Azospirillum brasilense: one gene and its partner. The protein of the gene in region 1 interacts with the protein of each later gene in a pairwise test. Links are inferred from orthologs where the notes say so. Each region holds a gene or a part of one and is shown in the gene's direction. Other genes may lie near its edges.

Region 1 (7,493 bases):
GGCCGGCTGTCGCAGGGCGAGACGCTCGACGCCATCCTGCCCGACGCCTTCGCCACCGTGCGCGAGGCGGGCAAGCGCGTGCTGGGGCAGCGGCACTACGACGTGCAGCTCATGGGCGGCATGGTCCTGCACCAGGGCAAGATCACCGAGATGCGCACCGGCGAGGGCAAGACGCTGGTCGCCACGCTGGCCGTCTATCTGAACGCGCTGGAGGGCAAGGGCGTCCACGTCGTCACCGTGAACGACTATCTGGCCTCGCGCGACAGCGCCTGGATGGGCCGCATCTACGGCTTCCTCGGCCTGACCACCGGCTGCATCGTGCACGGGCTGGACGACGAGGAGCGCCGCGCCGCCTACGCCGCCGACATCACCTACGGCACGAACAACGAATTCGGCTTCGACTATCTGCGCGACAACATGAAGTTCCGGCTGGAGGACATGGTCCAGCGGCCCTTCAACTTCGCCATCGTGGACGAGGTCGACTCGATCCTGATCGACGAGGCGCGCACCCCGCTGATCATCTCCGGCCCGTCCACCGACTCGTCGGAAATGTATGTGCAGGTCGACCGCCTGATCCCGCAGCTGACGCGGGACGACTACGAGTTGGACGAGAAGAACCGCACGGTCAGCCTGTCCGAGGCCGGGCAGGAGCATATGGAGCAGCTTCTGGCCGAGGCCGGGCTGCTGAAGGCGGGCGGGCTGTACGACATCCAGAACGTGGCGCTGGTCCACCATTCCCAGCAGGCGTTGCGCGCCTACACGCTGTTCCAGCGCGACAAGGACTACATCGTCAAGGACGACAAGGTCATCATCATCGACGAGTTCACCGGCCGCATGATGGAGGGCCGCCGCTATTCGGAGGGCCTGCATCAGGCGCTGGAGGCCAAGGAGAAGGTGACGATCCAGCGCGAGAACCAGACGCTCGCCTCCATCACCTTCCAGAACTATTTCCGCATCTACCCGAAGCTGGCCGGCATGACCGGCACGGCGATGACCGAGGCGGCGGAGTTCGCGGAGATCTACGGCCTTGAGGTCGTTGACATGCCGACCAACGTGCCGGTCCAGCGCAAGGACATGGACGACGAGGTCTACCGCAAGGCGTCGGAGAAATACGACGCGATCATCGACCTGATCGAGGACGCCCGCAAGCGCCAGCAGCCGGTGCTGGTCGGCACCACCTCCATCGAGAAGTCGGAGCTGATCGCCGAGCTGCTGAAGAAGCGCAGCATTCCGCACAACGTGCTGAACGCCCGCCACCACGAGCAGGAAGCCTACATCGTCGCGCAGGCGGGCCGTCCGGGCGCCGTCACGGTCGCCACCAACATGGCCGGCCGCGGCACCGACATCCAGCTCGGCGGCAACGTCGAGATGCGCATCCAGATGGAGCTGGCCAACCTGCCGGACGGGCCGGAGCGCGACGCCAAGATCAAGCAGATCGAGGCCGAGGTGGCCGAGGCGCGCGAGCTGGTCAAGCAGGCCGGCGGTCTCTACGTCGTCGGCACGGAGCGGCACGAGAGCCGCCGCATCGACAACCAGCTGCGCGGCCGTTCGGGCCGCCAGGGCGATCCGGGCGCCTCCAAGTTCTTCCTGTCGCTGGACGACGACCTGATGCGCATCTTCGGGTCGGAGCGCATGGACGGCATGCTCCAGCGCCTGGGCCTGAAGGAGGGGGAGGCGATCATCCACCCCTGGATCAACAAGGCGCTGGAGAAGGCCCAGACCAAGGTCGAGGCCCACCATTTCGAGGTCCGCAAGAACCTGCTCAAGTTCGACAACGTCATGAACGACCAGCGCAAGGTCGTCTATGAGCAGCGTCGCGAGATCATGGACACCGAGGACATCGCCGAGACCGTCCTGGAGATGCGCCATCAGGTCGTTTCCAACATGGTCAACAAGGCGATCCCGCCGAACTCCTACTCCGAGGCCTGGGACATCGCCGGCCTGCACGAGGAGGTGAACCGCCTCCTGGGCATGGACCTGCCGGTGGCCGACTGGGCCAAGGAAGAGGGCATCGCCGAGCCGGAGATCGAGGAGCGCGTCCGCGAGGCCGCCGACCGCAAATACGCGGAGAAGGTGGAGACTTATGGCGCCGACACGATGCGCCATGTGGAGAAGAGCCTGCTGCTGCAGATCCTCGACCAGGAATGGAAGGATCACCTGCTCCAGCTCGATCATCTCCGTCAGGGCATTTCCCTGCGCGCCTATGCCCAGAAGGACCCGCTGAACGAGTACAAGCGGGAAGCCTTCGAGCTGTTCGAGACCATGCTGTCGACCCTGCGTGAGCAGGTGACCGCCGTGCTGATGCATGTCGAGATCCGCATCGCCCCGCAGCCGGAAGAGCTGTACGCCCGTCCGCCGCAGGAGATGCACGAGGGCCGCGACGACCCGGCGCTGGCGATGGCCGAAGCGGGAGCCGGGGCCGCCCAGGGCTACCCGCCGGCCGATGCGCCGCTGCCCGCCGGGATGGTCCGTCGCGAGGCCGCCGCCTCGGTGGTGCCGGGGGCCGACCCCAACGCCTGGGCGAACACGCCGCGCAACGCGCCCTGCCCCTGCGGCTCGGGCCAGAAGTACAAGCACTGCCACGGCAAGGTCGGCTAAGCGCCGCCGCGAAGAACGCCGCCGGGGACATTCCGGAGGGGGATGTTCCGGACGGGGCCGGGCCGCAAGGTCCGGCCCCTTTCCTTTTTGCGGCCCTGGAAACTTCGGCTGGGCTGTGGCGTTCTTCCCATCAAAAGCGGGAGCGCAGCCATGTTGCAGGAATTCAAGACCTTCATCAGCCGCGGCAACGTCGTGGAACTGGCCGTCGGCATCATCATCGGCGCGGCCTTCACCGGCATCGTCAATTCGCTGGTCAGGGACATGCTGATGCCGCCCATCGGCTGGATCATGGGCGGGATCGACTTCTCCAACTACTTCCTCAACCTGTCCGGCGGCCATTACGAGAGCCTCGCCGCGGCGGAGGCGGCGGGGGCGGCGACCATCAACTACGGCCGCTTCATCAACGCGCTCATCAACTTCTTCATCGTGGCGGGCGCGCTGTTCCTCATCGTGCGGCAGGTCAACCGCCTGCATTTCCTCCAGGATTCCAAGCCGAAGGCGCCGCCCCGCCAGGAGGTTTTGCTGGAGGAGATCCGGGATGCGCTGCGCGCACGGCAGGCACCCGCCCCGGGGGACACGACTCGACCGGGGGCGTGAAAGAATCTTCTTGGATTGTGCAGCGCAACCCATTATGTAAGGCGTCTTGATCGCTGGAGGCTCGCGCGTCTCTTGAGCGAGACGCGCTTTGATATTGCGGGACGGCCTTCCTTGGGACCCGGTCGCCCGTTGCTTCGGACAGACGCCTCTCCCTCTTCCGACCTCCTCCCGGCGAAAACGCCGGCGTTCCACCGCTCACCATCCTGGTGCGGCGGCCGTGCGCCGTCTTGGTCCTGAGGAAAGGTTACCCTACTTGTCGTCCATTGAAATGACCGCCGCCGACGCCCTCGTTGTCGAGACCGCCGTCGCCGAGACTTCTGTCGTCGAGACCGCCGTCACCGAGGTTGCCGCCGCCGACGCGACCGTGACTGACACCGTTACCCCGAACGCCTTCGCCGGGCTGGGCGTCCACCCGCTCGTCGTGAAGGCGCTGGAAGCGTTCGAATACAACACCCCGACCCCGGTCCAGGCCGAGGCGATTCCGCCGGCCCTGGAAGGCCGCGACATTCTGGCGACTGCCGAGACGGGCACGGGTAAGACCGCCGCCTTCATGCTGCCGGCGCTGACCCGCACCATCGACCTGCCGCGCCTCGGCGTGGCCGCTCCGCGCGTGCTGGTTCTCGCCCCGACCCGCGAGCTGGCCAAGCAGGTCACCGACGCCGCCCGCAAGTACGCCAAGTTCATGAAGTACAACATCGTGGACGTCGTCGGCGGCATGCCCTACCGCGACCAGTTGCGCCTGCTGTCGCGCGCCGTGGACGTGATGGTCGCCACGCCGGGCCGCCTGCTCGACCATGTGTCGCGCAACCGCATCGACCTCAGCGCCGTCGAGGTGCTGATCCTGGACGAGGCGGACCGCATGCTGGACATGGGCTTCCTGGACGATGTGGAAACCATCGCCAAGTGCTGCCCGGACAACCGCCAGACGCTGCTGTTCACCGCCACGCTGGACCGCCGCATGGCCCAGCTCGCCGGCAACCTGCTGCGCAACCCGGTGCGCGTCGCCGTGGAAAGCGCCACCACCGCGGTGAACGTCGAGCAGCGCCTGCACCATGCCGATGACATGGACCACAAGCGCCGCCTGCTGAAGCATTTCGCGGACCTGCCCGAGGTCGGCAAGGCGATCATCTTCGCCGCCACCAAGCGCGACGCCGATGCGCTGGCCGAGGAACTGAGCGACGCCGGCCACGCCGCCGCCGCCCTGCACGGCGACATGGACCAGTTCAAGCGCAACCGCACGCTCCAGCGCCTGCGCACCGGCCAGGTCCGCCTGCTGGTGGCGACCGACGTGGCGGCGCGCGGCATCGACGTGCGCGACATCACCCACGTCATCAACTTCGACCTGCCGCGCTCGGCGGAGGACTATGTCCACCGCATCGGCCGCACGGGCCGTGCGGGCGCCTCGGGCGTGGCGGTTTCCTTCGCCGCCCGCGCCGACCGCGACGCCCTGTTCCGGATCGAGCGCTACACCGGCACCCGTCTCGACATCCATGTCGTTCCGGGTCTGGAGCCGCAGCGTCCGTTCCAGACCGGCGGCGGTGGCCGTCCGGCGGGTCGTCCGGGTGGCCGTCCGGGTGGCGGCAACGGCGGCGGTTACAACAAGAAGCCGTGGGTGCGCAACGCCAACGGCGGTGCCGAGGGCGGCAAGCCGAACGGCGCCCCGGGTGGCCGTCCGCAGGGCCGTCCGATGAACCGCAACGAGCATGGCCGCAGCGACCATGCCCGCAACGAGCACGGCGGCCACGCCCGCCGCGACTCCCAGGGCGGCAAGCCGGCGCACCGGGCGTCCAAGTGGTAACAGCGGTTCGCCGCTGACGTGAAAAAGGCGCGGTCCTTCGGGGCCGCGCCTTTTTTCTTGGTCGGGTCGAAGTGTGGCGGGCAAGACTTCACACGGATTTCACGGATCGACGCACGGGTTTCACGAATTTTTTTGAATAATAAATATTGGAAATCTGTTTCTCTTGCGCGAATCACCAGTGGTGGCGGTAAGCGGATAAACAAAAATCCGTGTAATCCGTGTAATCCGTGTAATCCGTGTAATCCGTGAAATCGTCCGTGTAATCCGTGTGAAGTCTTGTCCCCCACACCCGCGCTTTACAGGCCCGCGATCCCCCACAGCAGCAGCGCCACCAGCAAAGCCAGGATCAACCCGGCCACGGCGTAGACCGCCAGCGCCCGCCCGATGTCGGCGGCGGTGGCGCGGGCGCGGCCCTCGCCGATCCACGGCTCGGTGATGACCACGCCGCCGTCGCGGTGCGGCCCGCCCAGCGCCAGACCCAGCGCGCCGGCCATGGCGGCGGTCGGCCAGCCCATGTTGAGGGAGGCCGCCTTAGCGCCGTCCCGCATCATTGTGCGGAAGGCGCCGCCGGCCTTCGCCCCGGCGAAGGGCGCGGCCAGCGCCAGGAGAAGCGCGGCCAGCCGCGCCGGGATGGCGTTCAGCGCGTCGTCCAGCCGCGCCGCGGTCTGGCCGAAACGCTCGTGCCGCACGCCGGCGTGGCCCAGCGCGGTGTCGGCGCCGTCCACCACCGCCCAGACCAGCAGGCCGGGCACGCCCAGCAGGGCGTAGCCGAAGACCGGCGCCACCAGCTTGCGGGCGAAGCCCTTGGCGGCGGCCTCGATGGCGGCGCGGGCGATGCCGTGCTCGTCCAGGCTGAAGGCGTGACGGCGGGTGAGGGGGGCGACGGCCTCCCGCGCCGGGGCGACGCCGCCCTTGTCCAGGGCGCGGCGCACCGCCCGCACCCGCGCCCAGGCGCTGCGCCCGCGCAGGGCGGCGAGGATCACCGCAAGCTCCAGCAGCCAGCCGCGGCTCTGCGCGCCGATCCGCTCGACGATCAGCCCGACGGCGACGGCGGCCAGCACGAGCGCCAGCACGACCAGCGCACCGCGCAGCAGGCGGGCGGTCTTGCCGCGCTCCACCCGGTTCAGCCGCCGGTCGGCCCAGGCGCAGACGCGTTGCGCCAGCGCCGCCGGGTCGGGCAGGACGCGCCCGATCCAGTCGCCGGCGGCGGCGTCGATGGCCAGGGCCAGCAGCAGCAGGAACAGCGGCCCCGGACCGTTCAGGGGGGCGGCGCCGAGGACGGAGGTGAGCAGGGCGTCGCCCATCGCGGCCTCAGCGCGCTCCGGCCTGACGCAGCAGGTTCGCCACGCGGGCATTGCGGCTGTCCTGCGCCCAGCTCAGCGTCGTGCGGCCCGTGAAATCGGTGCGGTCGGCCTGTGCCCCGGCCTTCAGCAGCCGCTCCACCAGATCGACGCGGCCGAAGCGCGCCGCGGTCATCAGCGGGGTGATGCCCTGGCGGTTGTCCTGGTCGACCTTGGCGCCCTTGGTCAGCAGAAGGTCCACCGCCTCCGGCGTGTCGGCCTCCACCGCGTAATGCAGCGGGGTGTTGCCGGCCTTGTCGGCGCGGTTGGGGTTGGCCCCGCCGTCCAGCAGCAGCCGCACCAGCTCGGGATGGCCGTTGCCGATGGCCAGCAGCAGGACGGGACGCCCGCTGGCGTCGACCTGATTCGGGTTCTCGCCCTTCAGCAGCAGCAGCCGCAGCGCGCTGGCGTCGTTGGACGTCACCGCCTTGACCATGGAGGGGCCTTCCAGAAGGTTGATCTGGGCCAGGGCCGGCGCGGCGATGGGGGCGGTCAGGCCGAGGGCCAGCAGGCTGAGCATCAGCAACCGTTTCATGGCGCGTCCTTTTGTGCGATCCGTGTGTGATCCGTCTTTCGGCTGGGGATACTATCCAGTTTGGCCCGGTTTGGCGACGGAGACCCGCTGCAATGGAGCCGCCCATGGTCCGCAACCCGCTCGCCCGCCACATCGCCCTGTTCCTGGCGGTGAAGGCCGCGCTGATCGCGCTGGGCCTGTGGTGGTTCCTCGGCACCATGCCGGAGCCGCGCGGCGTGGTGACCCCGCCCGCCGCCGCGGGAACGCCCTGACGCCGCCCGGTGTCCCGGCGGGAACCTCCGCTCCGCGCCCATGGTTGAAGCTCAACCGGGAAGCGCAACAGGGGAAGACCGCCATGACCTTCGAGAACGATGTGAACGCGAACCGCTCCGGCAGCCATCTGCGCGGCGCCGTGCGCGAGGCCGTGGGCATCTTCGCCAGCCGCGACGCCCTGCAGAAGGTCGTCGACGAGCTGACCCTGGCCGGCTTCCAGCGCCATGAGCTGAGCGTGCTCGCCAACGATGAGACCATCCGCGACCATCTCGGCCATGTGCCGCAGCGGGCGGAGGACCTCGCCCACGACCCCGACGCGCCGCGCCAGTCCTACGTCTCGCCGGAGGATGTCGGCAGCGTGAAGGGCGTGGCG
Region 2 (7,439 bases), 2.5 Mb from region 1 along the record:
GTCGCCGATGCGGGCCATGGCGTAGGCGATGGCGCCCAGCGGGATGCCGATGGTCGGGATGGCGCAGCCGTCGACGCCCCAGGGGGCCTGCGACAGGTCCTGGCCGGTCATCTGCTCCATCACGCCGAGGATGCGCTGCTGCACCGGATGGTCGAAGCGGACATAGCCCTTGGTCGGCTCGCCCTTGTGCAGGGCGGTGGTCAGGAAGCCGGCGTGCTTGCCGGAGCAGTTGTTGTGGAAGGCGGTCGGCGTCTCGCCGTGGCGGATCATCTCGTGGGCGGTCTCGGTGTCGGTCGGCAGATGCGCCCCGCACTCGTAATCGCCCACGGTCAGGCCGATGCGCTTGATCCAGGCCTCCGCGATGCGGGTGTGGCGGATCTCCCCGTGGTGGGAGGAACAGGCCAGCGCCAGCTCCTGGTCGCCCAGCTCGTAGGCGTCGAGCGCGCCCGTCTCGACCAGCGGGATCGCCTGGATCGCCTTGATGGCGGAGCGCGGGTAGACCGGCGCCTGGATGTCGCCCCACTGGGCCAGCACACGCCCGTCGGAATCGACGATGCAGGCGCGCCCGCGATGGACGGATTCCACCATGCCGCCGCGCGTCACCTCGACGAGGATCGGCGCCTCCGGCGGTCCGGACAGGTCGGCGTGCCCCTCGGCGGGGTGGTTATGGTCGGCGTGGCCGTGGTGGTCACCGTGGCCGCCGCAGCAGGAGGAATGGTCGTGGCTCATGGGTGGAGAGCTTGCCTCTCTCCGGGTCGCGAGGCAAGGTGTCGCACCGTCGGACCCGCCGGATCATGGCCGATTCGCGGCCGATCCGCCGTGTATGCGGGCCGAAACTACGAGTGATTGTGCAAGCCATGCGTGGATACTTCGCCATCGGGGTGGAGCGGATCAGCAAGCCGGGCAACGTCGGCAACCTGATGCGCTCCGCCCACGCCTTCGGCGCCTCCTTCTTCTTCGCCATCGACCCGGAACCCGACCTGCACGAGGCCCACATCGTCGACACCTCGGGTGCCACGGAGCATCTGCCGCTCTACGTCTACGACCGGGTGGCCGATCTGGCCCTGCCCAAGGACTGCCAGCTCGTCGGGGTGGAGCTGACCGAGGACGCGGTGGAACTGCCCAGCTTCCGCCACCCGACCCGCGCCGCCTATGTGCTGGGGCCGGAGCGCGGCAGCCTGTCCGAGCCGCTGCTGGAGCGCTGCGACTTCACGGTGAAGATCCCGATGAAGTTTTGCATCAACGTCGGGGTGGCCGGCGCGCTGGTGATGTACGACCGGATGATCAGCCTGGGCCGCTTCGCCGAACGCCCGGTGCGCGTCGGCGGCCCGACCGAGCCGCTGCGCGATCACCAGCACGGCCGCCAGATCATGCGCAACCCGGAGCGCCGCCGCCGCATGCGCGGCATCCAGAAGCCCGTGATCGTCAGCGACGATGACTGACGCCGTCCGCGACGAGGGGTGATCCGGCTCAGAACTTCACAAACGGGTTGAGGATTAGCCCCAGCGCGCCGGTGAAATGAAGTGGCGCGTCGGTCACCGCCAGACACAGGCAGCCCTCCTCGTCGGCCACCGGGCGGTGGCGCACGGAGTCGTCGGCGACGGACAGGTCGCCGCGGGCGAATTGGCCGAGATCGTCGGTGAAGCCGCCGTCGAGCACCAGCGTCAGCTCAATCCCCCGGTGGGTGTGGTGGGGCGGTCCGACGCCGCTGGCCAGCCGCATCAGCCGGGCCTTGCCGCGGCGTTCGGAATCGTAGCCGGAGCCGGACCCCAGAGGGATGTCGTAGCAGTCCATGCCGCGCATCAGCCGCTTCCAGGGCAGGCGCGACAGGTCGCTGCCGACGTAGCGGCGCAGCGGTTCGGGCAGCAGCGGCACCTCGGCCGGCTGGCAGACCAGCTTCGGCCGGGGTGCGCGGGGCAGGGGCGGCAGGTCGTCCAGCCGGGCCAGCACCGTCTCCAGGCAGGCGGGATCGACCTCCTCCGGCTCGATGCTCTCCAGCAGGGCGCCGCCGACCGCCTCCATCTCGGCGACGTTCAGGCGGCAGCAGGGGCACAGCGCCAGATGGGTCGCCACGATCAGCGACGCCGCCTCGCCCAGAGCGCCGCCGGCATAGTCGATCAGCAGGGTGTCGCCGGGATGGTGGGTGGGCACGGTCATCGGGAGTCCCTCATGGCCTTGCGCAGCCGTTCCATGGCCAGCCGCAGGCGCGACTTGACGGTGCCCAGCGGAATGCCCTGTTCGGCGGAGATCAGGCTGTGCGGCTTGTCCTCGAAATAGGCCAGACGCAGCAGGTCGGCCTGTTCCGGCGGCAGGGTCTTCAGCGCGGCCCGCAGCCGTCCGGCGGTCTCCCGCGCCGCCACCCCGTCGTCGGCGCTCTCCATCGGGTCGGGCACCAGCGTGGGGTCGGCGGGGTCGATCTCGGGCCGCTGTTCCCGCCGCAGCGCGTCGATCCGCCGGTTGCGGGCGATGGTGAACACCCAGGTGCCGGCGGACGCCTGGGTCGGGTCATAGGTTTCCGCGCGGCGCCACACCAACAGCATCACGTCCTGCACCAACTCCTCCGCACCGCCCGCGTCGCAGCCCTGGCGGCGCAGATAGGCCTTCAGCCGCGGGGCGAAATGGCCGAACAGCGCCGCGAAGGCCGCGCGGTCGCGGTCCCGCCCGACCGCGGTCAGCAGCTCTTCGAAGGTCCGGTCGGCGCCGGCGGCTGGGGAACCAAGATCCTGCATCCACGTCTTCGGGCACGTCTTCGGGGGCGCCGTCTCTGCGCGCATGGGCGTTGCGCAAGATGGCAAGCCCCGCAACACATGGTGCGCGGAGCGCCCCGCTGCAAAGCGTGTTTGGCGCTCCCCCGTGTCCTGTGCGCAGTCGTCTGCTCGGGCGGCCAAGGGTGTCATGGGGGGCTGCGACGTTCCGTCGGGCGTTGGACTTGAGGTTCGATGGGTCTTCTACGCACCCCGCGGGCCATCGGATCACCGGCTTTCGATACGAAATCGAGCGATCGATTGCAGGACCGGCCGTTGGGACAACCCGTGACTTCGCCGCCGGGACAGGGCGGCGGCCCTGGAAAGCTTCACCGAATTGGGGTAGGGTCCGCCCCACTCCCGAACCCGTCCGCGAAACCATTCGAGCCTTCGCCAACCGATGTTGCCCATCCGCACCATCCGTCGCACCGCCGGCGCCGCTCTGCTTCTGGCCGGTCCGATCCTCGCCGCCGCCGTCACCATGGGCACCGTCACCACGGCCGCCGCCGCCGACCCGCGCCTGCTGGGGACCTTCAAGGACTGGAACGCCTTCGCCTTCGACGAGGGCGGGCACAAGGTCTGCTACCTGTCCAGTCAGCCCAAGAAGAAGGAACCCGCCGCGGCCAAGCGCGGGGACATCTATGTGCTGGTGACCCACCGCCCGGCGGAGAAGGCGCTGGACGTCGTCAGCGTCGTCGTCGGCTATCCCCTGAAGAAGGACAGCGAGTCCACGGTGGACGTGGGGGGCAAGTCCTTCAAGCTGTTCACCGACGGCGAGACCGCCTGGGCGCGCGACGCCGACACCGACAAGGCCGTCACCGCCGCGATGCGCGACGCCAAGGGCAAGTCCATGGTGGTGAAGGGTGTTTCGGCCCGCGGCACGAAGACCACCGACACCTACGGCACCGACGGCTTCGCCCAGGCTTACGACGCGATCAACCAGGCCTGCGGCGTGAAGCGCTGAGCAGCGCTGCTCTTTTCACTTGGTCGCTCCTCGTTTCGTCTTTTGACTCCGGACGCTCGTGGCCCTATTTAGGGGGCCATGAGCGCCTCCAACCATGCTGCTGCCTTTGCCCTGCCGGCTGTTGACGCCGACGGGCGCAAAAACCTTGTCGGCCTGTCCCGCGACGAGCTGGAAGCCGAAATGCTGTCCGTCGGCCTGGAGAAATTCCGGGCCCGCCAGCTTTGGCACTGGATCTACCACCGCGGAGCCACCGACTTCGCGGTGATGACCACGCTTGCCAAGCCGGTGCGCGAGACGCTGGCGGAGAGCTACGCCGTGGCCCGCCCGACGGTCGTGCGCGACCTGAAGTCGGTGGACGGCACGCGCAAGTGGCTGCTGCGCATGCCCGACGGGCAGGAGGTGGAGAGCGTCCACATCCCCGAGGAGGACCGCGGCACGCTCTGCGTCTCCTCGCAGGTCGGCTGCACGCTGACCTGCCGCTTCTGCCACACCGGCACGCAGCGTTTGGTGCGCAACCTCGACGCCTCGGAGATCGTGGCGCAGGTCATGCTGGCCCGCGACGCGCTCGGCGAATGGCCGGCGCCGCCGGACGGGCGGATGATCTCCAACATCGTCATGATGGGGATGGGGGAGCCGCTCTTTAACTACGAGAACGTCGCCAAGGCGCTGAAGATCGTCATGGACGGCGACGGGATATCGATCTCGAAGCGCCGCATCACGCTCTCGACCTCCGGCGTCGTCCCGGCCATGAAGCGCTGCGGCGAGGAGCTGAACGTCAACCTCGCGGTCAGCCTGCACGCCGTGACCGACGAACTGCGCGACATCATCATGCCCATCAACCGGAAATACCCGTTGAAGGAGCTGATGGACGCCTGCCGCACCTACCCCGGCCTGAACAACGCGCGGCGCATCACCTTCGAATACGTGATGCTGAAGGGCGTCAACGACAGCCCGGCGGACGCCCGCGCCCTGGTCAAGTTGCTGGAGGGCATCCCGTCGAAGATCAACCTGATCCCCTTCAACCCCTGGCCGGGCGCCCCCTACGAGCGTTCGACCGACCGGGCGATCCAGGTCTTCGGCGACATCGTCAACAACGCCGGCTACGCCAGCCCCGTCCGCACCACCCGCGGCGAGGACATCATGGCCGCCTGCGGCCAGTTGAAGAGCGCGTCCGTCCGCCTGTCCGCCGCCGACCGTGCCGCCATCGAGAAGGTGCTGGCCGAGAAGGACGCGGCGCTGGCCGGATAAGGCCGGACCTATCCCTGGGAGTGCTCCGTGCCTGAGTTTGCCGTCGATCCCGGCCTGATCCTGTTCCTGTTCAACGCCGCGGCGGTCTGGCCGCTGATGCGCATCTTCCGCCGGGCGGGCTTCTCGCCGTGGTGGGCGTTGGTGATCTTCGTGCCGGTGATCGGGCTGGTCGGCGTGCTGGGGCTGCTGACGGTGCGGCGCTGGCCGGCGCGCGTCCTGGTCGACGGGCCGGCGCGGACGCGCAAGGCGCGGAGGGCCGCGTGATGGAGATGCTCGAGTCCATCGTCGCCCTGCTCAACGCCGTCTACTGGCAGCCCTGGGCGGCCATCATGTCCACCGACCCGTGGACGGCGAACCTCGTCATGGCGATCCTGCTGATGCTGAAGCTGATCTTCGGCGGCTGGGTGCTGGCCAAGGGCGGGCGCAGCCCGCTGTGGGCGCTGGTCCTGCTGATCAACGGGGCGGACATCCTGGCGATGTGGCTCTACGCCTACATCCGCTGGCCCTTCGTGGACCGGGCGCCCGCCCGCCCCGCCGCGGAGAACACCGTCGCGGCCGACGCCGGGACGGATTGAGCGCTCCAACCCTCTCCCCTCTGGGGAGAGGTGACTTATGAGCGGGACCGATTGATTCGCATCGGTCGTAGGGCTACTGTCCGCCACCGATATTTTTCCCCACCCGCGTGAGTAGTCCCATGAGCGGTGCGTCCGGCAAACAGATCAAGAAAGTGGTGCTCGCCTATTCGGGCGGCCTCGACACCTCGGTGATCCTGAAGTGGCTTCAGGAAACCTATCAATGCGAGGTGGTGACCTTCACCGCCGACCTCGGCCAGGGCGAGGAGCTGGAGCCGGCACGCAAGAAGGCCGAGCTTCTGGGCATCAAGCCGGAAAACATCTTCATCGACGACCTGCGCGAAGAGTTCGTGCGGGACTTCGTGTTCCCGATGTTCCGCGCCAACACCCTCTATGAGGGCACTTACCTGCTCGGCACCTCGATCGCCCGGCCGCTGATCGCCAAGCGCCAGATCGAGATCGCCAACCAGGTCGGCGCCGACGCCGTGGCCCACGGCGCCACCGGCAAGGGCAACGATCAGGTCCGCTTCGAGCTGGGCTACTACGCGCTCCGCCCGGACATCAAGATCATCGCCCCGTGGCGCGAGTGGGACCTGAACAGCCGCACCCGGCTGATCGACTACGCCGAGAAGAACCAGATCCCGATCGCCAAGGACAAGCGCGGCGAGGCCCCGTACTCGACCGACGCCAACCTCCTGCACATCTCCTACGAGGGGAAGGCGCTGGAGGACCCGTGGGTCGAGCCGTTCGAGGACATGTACACCCGCTCCGTCGCCCCGGAGAAGGCCCCGGACACCCCGACCTACGTCGAGGTCGAGTTCAAGCGCGGCGACGCCGTGGCGATCGACGGCAAGGCCCTGTCCCCGGCGGCCCTGCTGACCGAGCTGAACCGCCTGGGCGGCGAGAACGGCATCGGCCGCCTCGACCTCGTCGAGAACCGTTATGTCGGCATGAAGTCGCGCGGCGTGTACGAGACGCCGGGCGGCACCATCCTGCTGGCCGCCCACCGCGCGATGGAGAGCATCACGCTCGACCGCGGCGCCGGCCATCTGAAGGATGAGCTGATGCCGCGCTACGCCGAGCTGATCTACTGCGGCTACTGGTTCAGCCCGGAGCGTCTGGCGCTCCAGGCGCTGATCGACCAGACCCAGGAGCCGGTGAACGGCGTGGTCCGCCTGAAGCTGTTCAAGGGCAACGTCACGGTCGTCGGCCGCAAGTCGCCGAACAGCCTCTACCGCATGGACTATGTGACGTTCGAGGAAGACAGCGTCTACAACCAGAAGGACGCGGAAGGCTTCATCAAGCTGAACGCGCTCCGCCTGCGCCTGGGCGCCATGGCCCGCGCCAACGTCAAGTAAGCGCGCGACCATTCCGGATGTGGAACGAGGGGGCTTCGGCCCCCTCGTTTCGTTTTGGGAATGGCCGTGGGGCGGCGCTCACGCCGCCCGGATGTTGACGAGGAAGCGCTCGACCTCCAGGCGGAGCGTTTCCGCCTGCCGGCTCAGCTCCTCGGCCGAGGACAGCACCTGGGAGGCGGCCGACCCGGTCTCCACCGCGGCCTGATGGACCTGGACGATGCTGCCCGACACTTCCGTCGTGCCGTGGGCGGCCTGCTGGACGTTGCGGGCGATCTCGCCGGTGGCCGCGCCCTGCTCCTCCACCGCGGCGGCGATGGTGGTGGCGATGCCGTTGATCTCTCCGATCGTCCCGCCGATGGTCTTGATGGCGCGGACGGTTTCGGTGGTCACCCCCTGGATCGTCTGGATCTGGGTGGCGATTTCCTCGGTCGCCCTGGCCGTCTGGTTGGCCAGCGACTTGACCTCCGAGGCCACCACGGCGAAGCCCTTGCCGGCCTCCCCGGCGCGCGCGGCCTCGATGGTGGCGTTGAGCGCCAGAAGGTTGGTCTGGTCG

Evidence for each region.
Region 2: the proteins of AMK58_RS12870 (region 1) and rlmN interact in binary tests that used the Escherichia coli proteins (3 or more experiments, as listed by UniProt). The link is inferred for Azospirillum brasilense from one-to-one orthologs.

What each region holds. Positions count from the first base shown.
Region 1 is NZ_CP012914.1:2,769,366-2,776,858, reverse strand. Bases 2,784-5,720 are described here. They hold AMK58_RS12870 (DEAD/DEAH box helicase), read left to right. Parts: upstream 2,784-3,448; coding sequence 3,449-4,993; downstream 4,994-5,720. Other genes in these bases: AMK58_RS12865 (cobalamin biosynthesis protein), read right to left, coding at 5,290-5,720; mscL (large conductance mechanosensitive channel protein MscL), read left to right, coding at 2,784-3,195. Also shown: preprotein translocase subunit SecA, read left to right, coding at 1-2,598; more of mscL, read left to right, coding at 2,749-2,783; more of AMK58_RS12865, read right to left, coding at 5,721-6,297; AMK58_RS12860 (ankyrin repeat domain-containing protein), read right to left, coding at 6,305-6,868; AMK58_RS30870 (hypothetical protein), read left to right, coding at 6,973-7,119; AMK58_RS12855 (hypothetical protein), read left to right, coding at 7,203-7,493. UniProt on the Escherichia coli protein: DEAD-box RNA helicase involved in the assembly of the 50S ribosomal subunit at low temperature. Exhibits RNA-stimulated ATP hydrolysis and RNA unwinding activity. Acts before DeaD.
Region 2 is NZ_CP012914.1:285,410-292,848, forward strand. The notes cover bases 2,989-5,871. They hold rlmN (dual-specificity RNA methyltransferase RlmN), read left to right. Parts: upstream 2,989-3,786; coding sequence 3,787-4,956; downstream 4,957-5,871. Other genes in these bases: AMK58_RS01355 (invasion associated locus B family protein), read left to right, coding at 3,145-3,708; AMK58_RS01365 (DUF805 domain-containing protein), read left to right, coding at 4,984-5,220; AMK58_RS01370 (hypothetical protein), read left to right, coding at 5,220-5,531; AMK58_RS01375 (argininosuccinate synthase), read left to right, coding at 5,651-5,871. In the rest of the region: AMK58_RS01335 (asparaginase), read right to left, coding at 1-729; AMK58_RS01340 (RNA methyltransferase), read left to right, coding at 858-1,442; AMK58_RS01345 (ChrR family anti-sigma-E factor), read right to left, coding at 1,471-2,157; AMK58_RS01350 (sigma-70 family RNA polymerase sigma factor), read right to left, coding at 2,154-2,729; more of AMK58_RS01375, read left to right, coding at 5,872-6,886; AMK58_RS01380 (methyl-accepting chemotaxis protein), read right to left, coding at 6,965-7,439.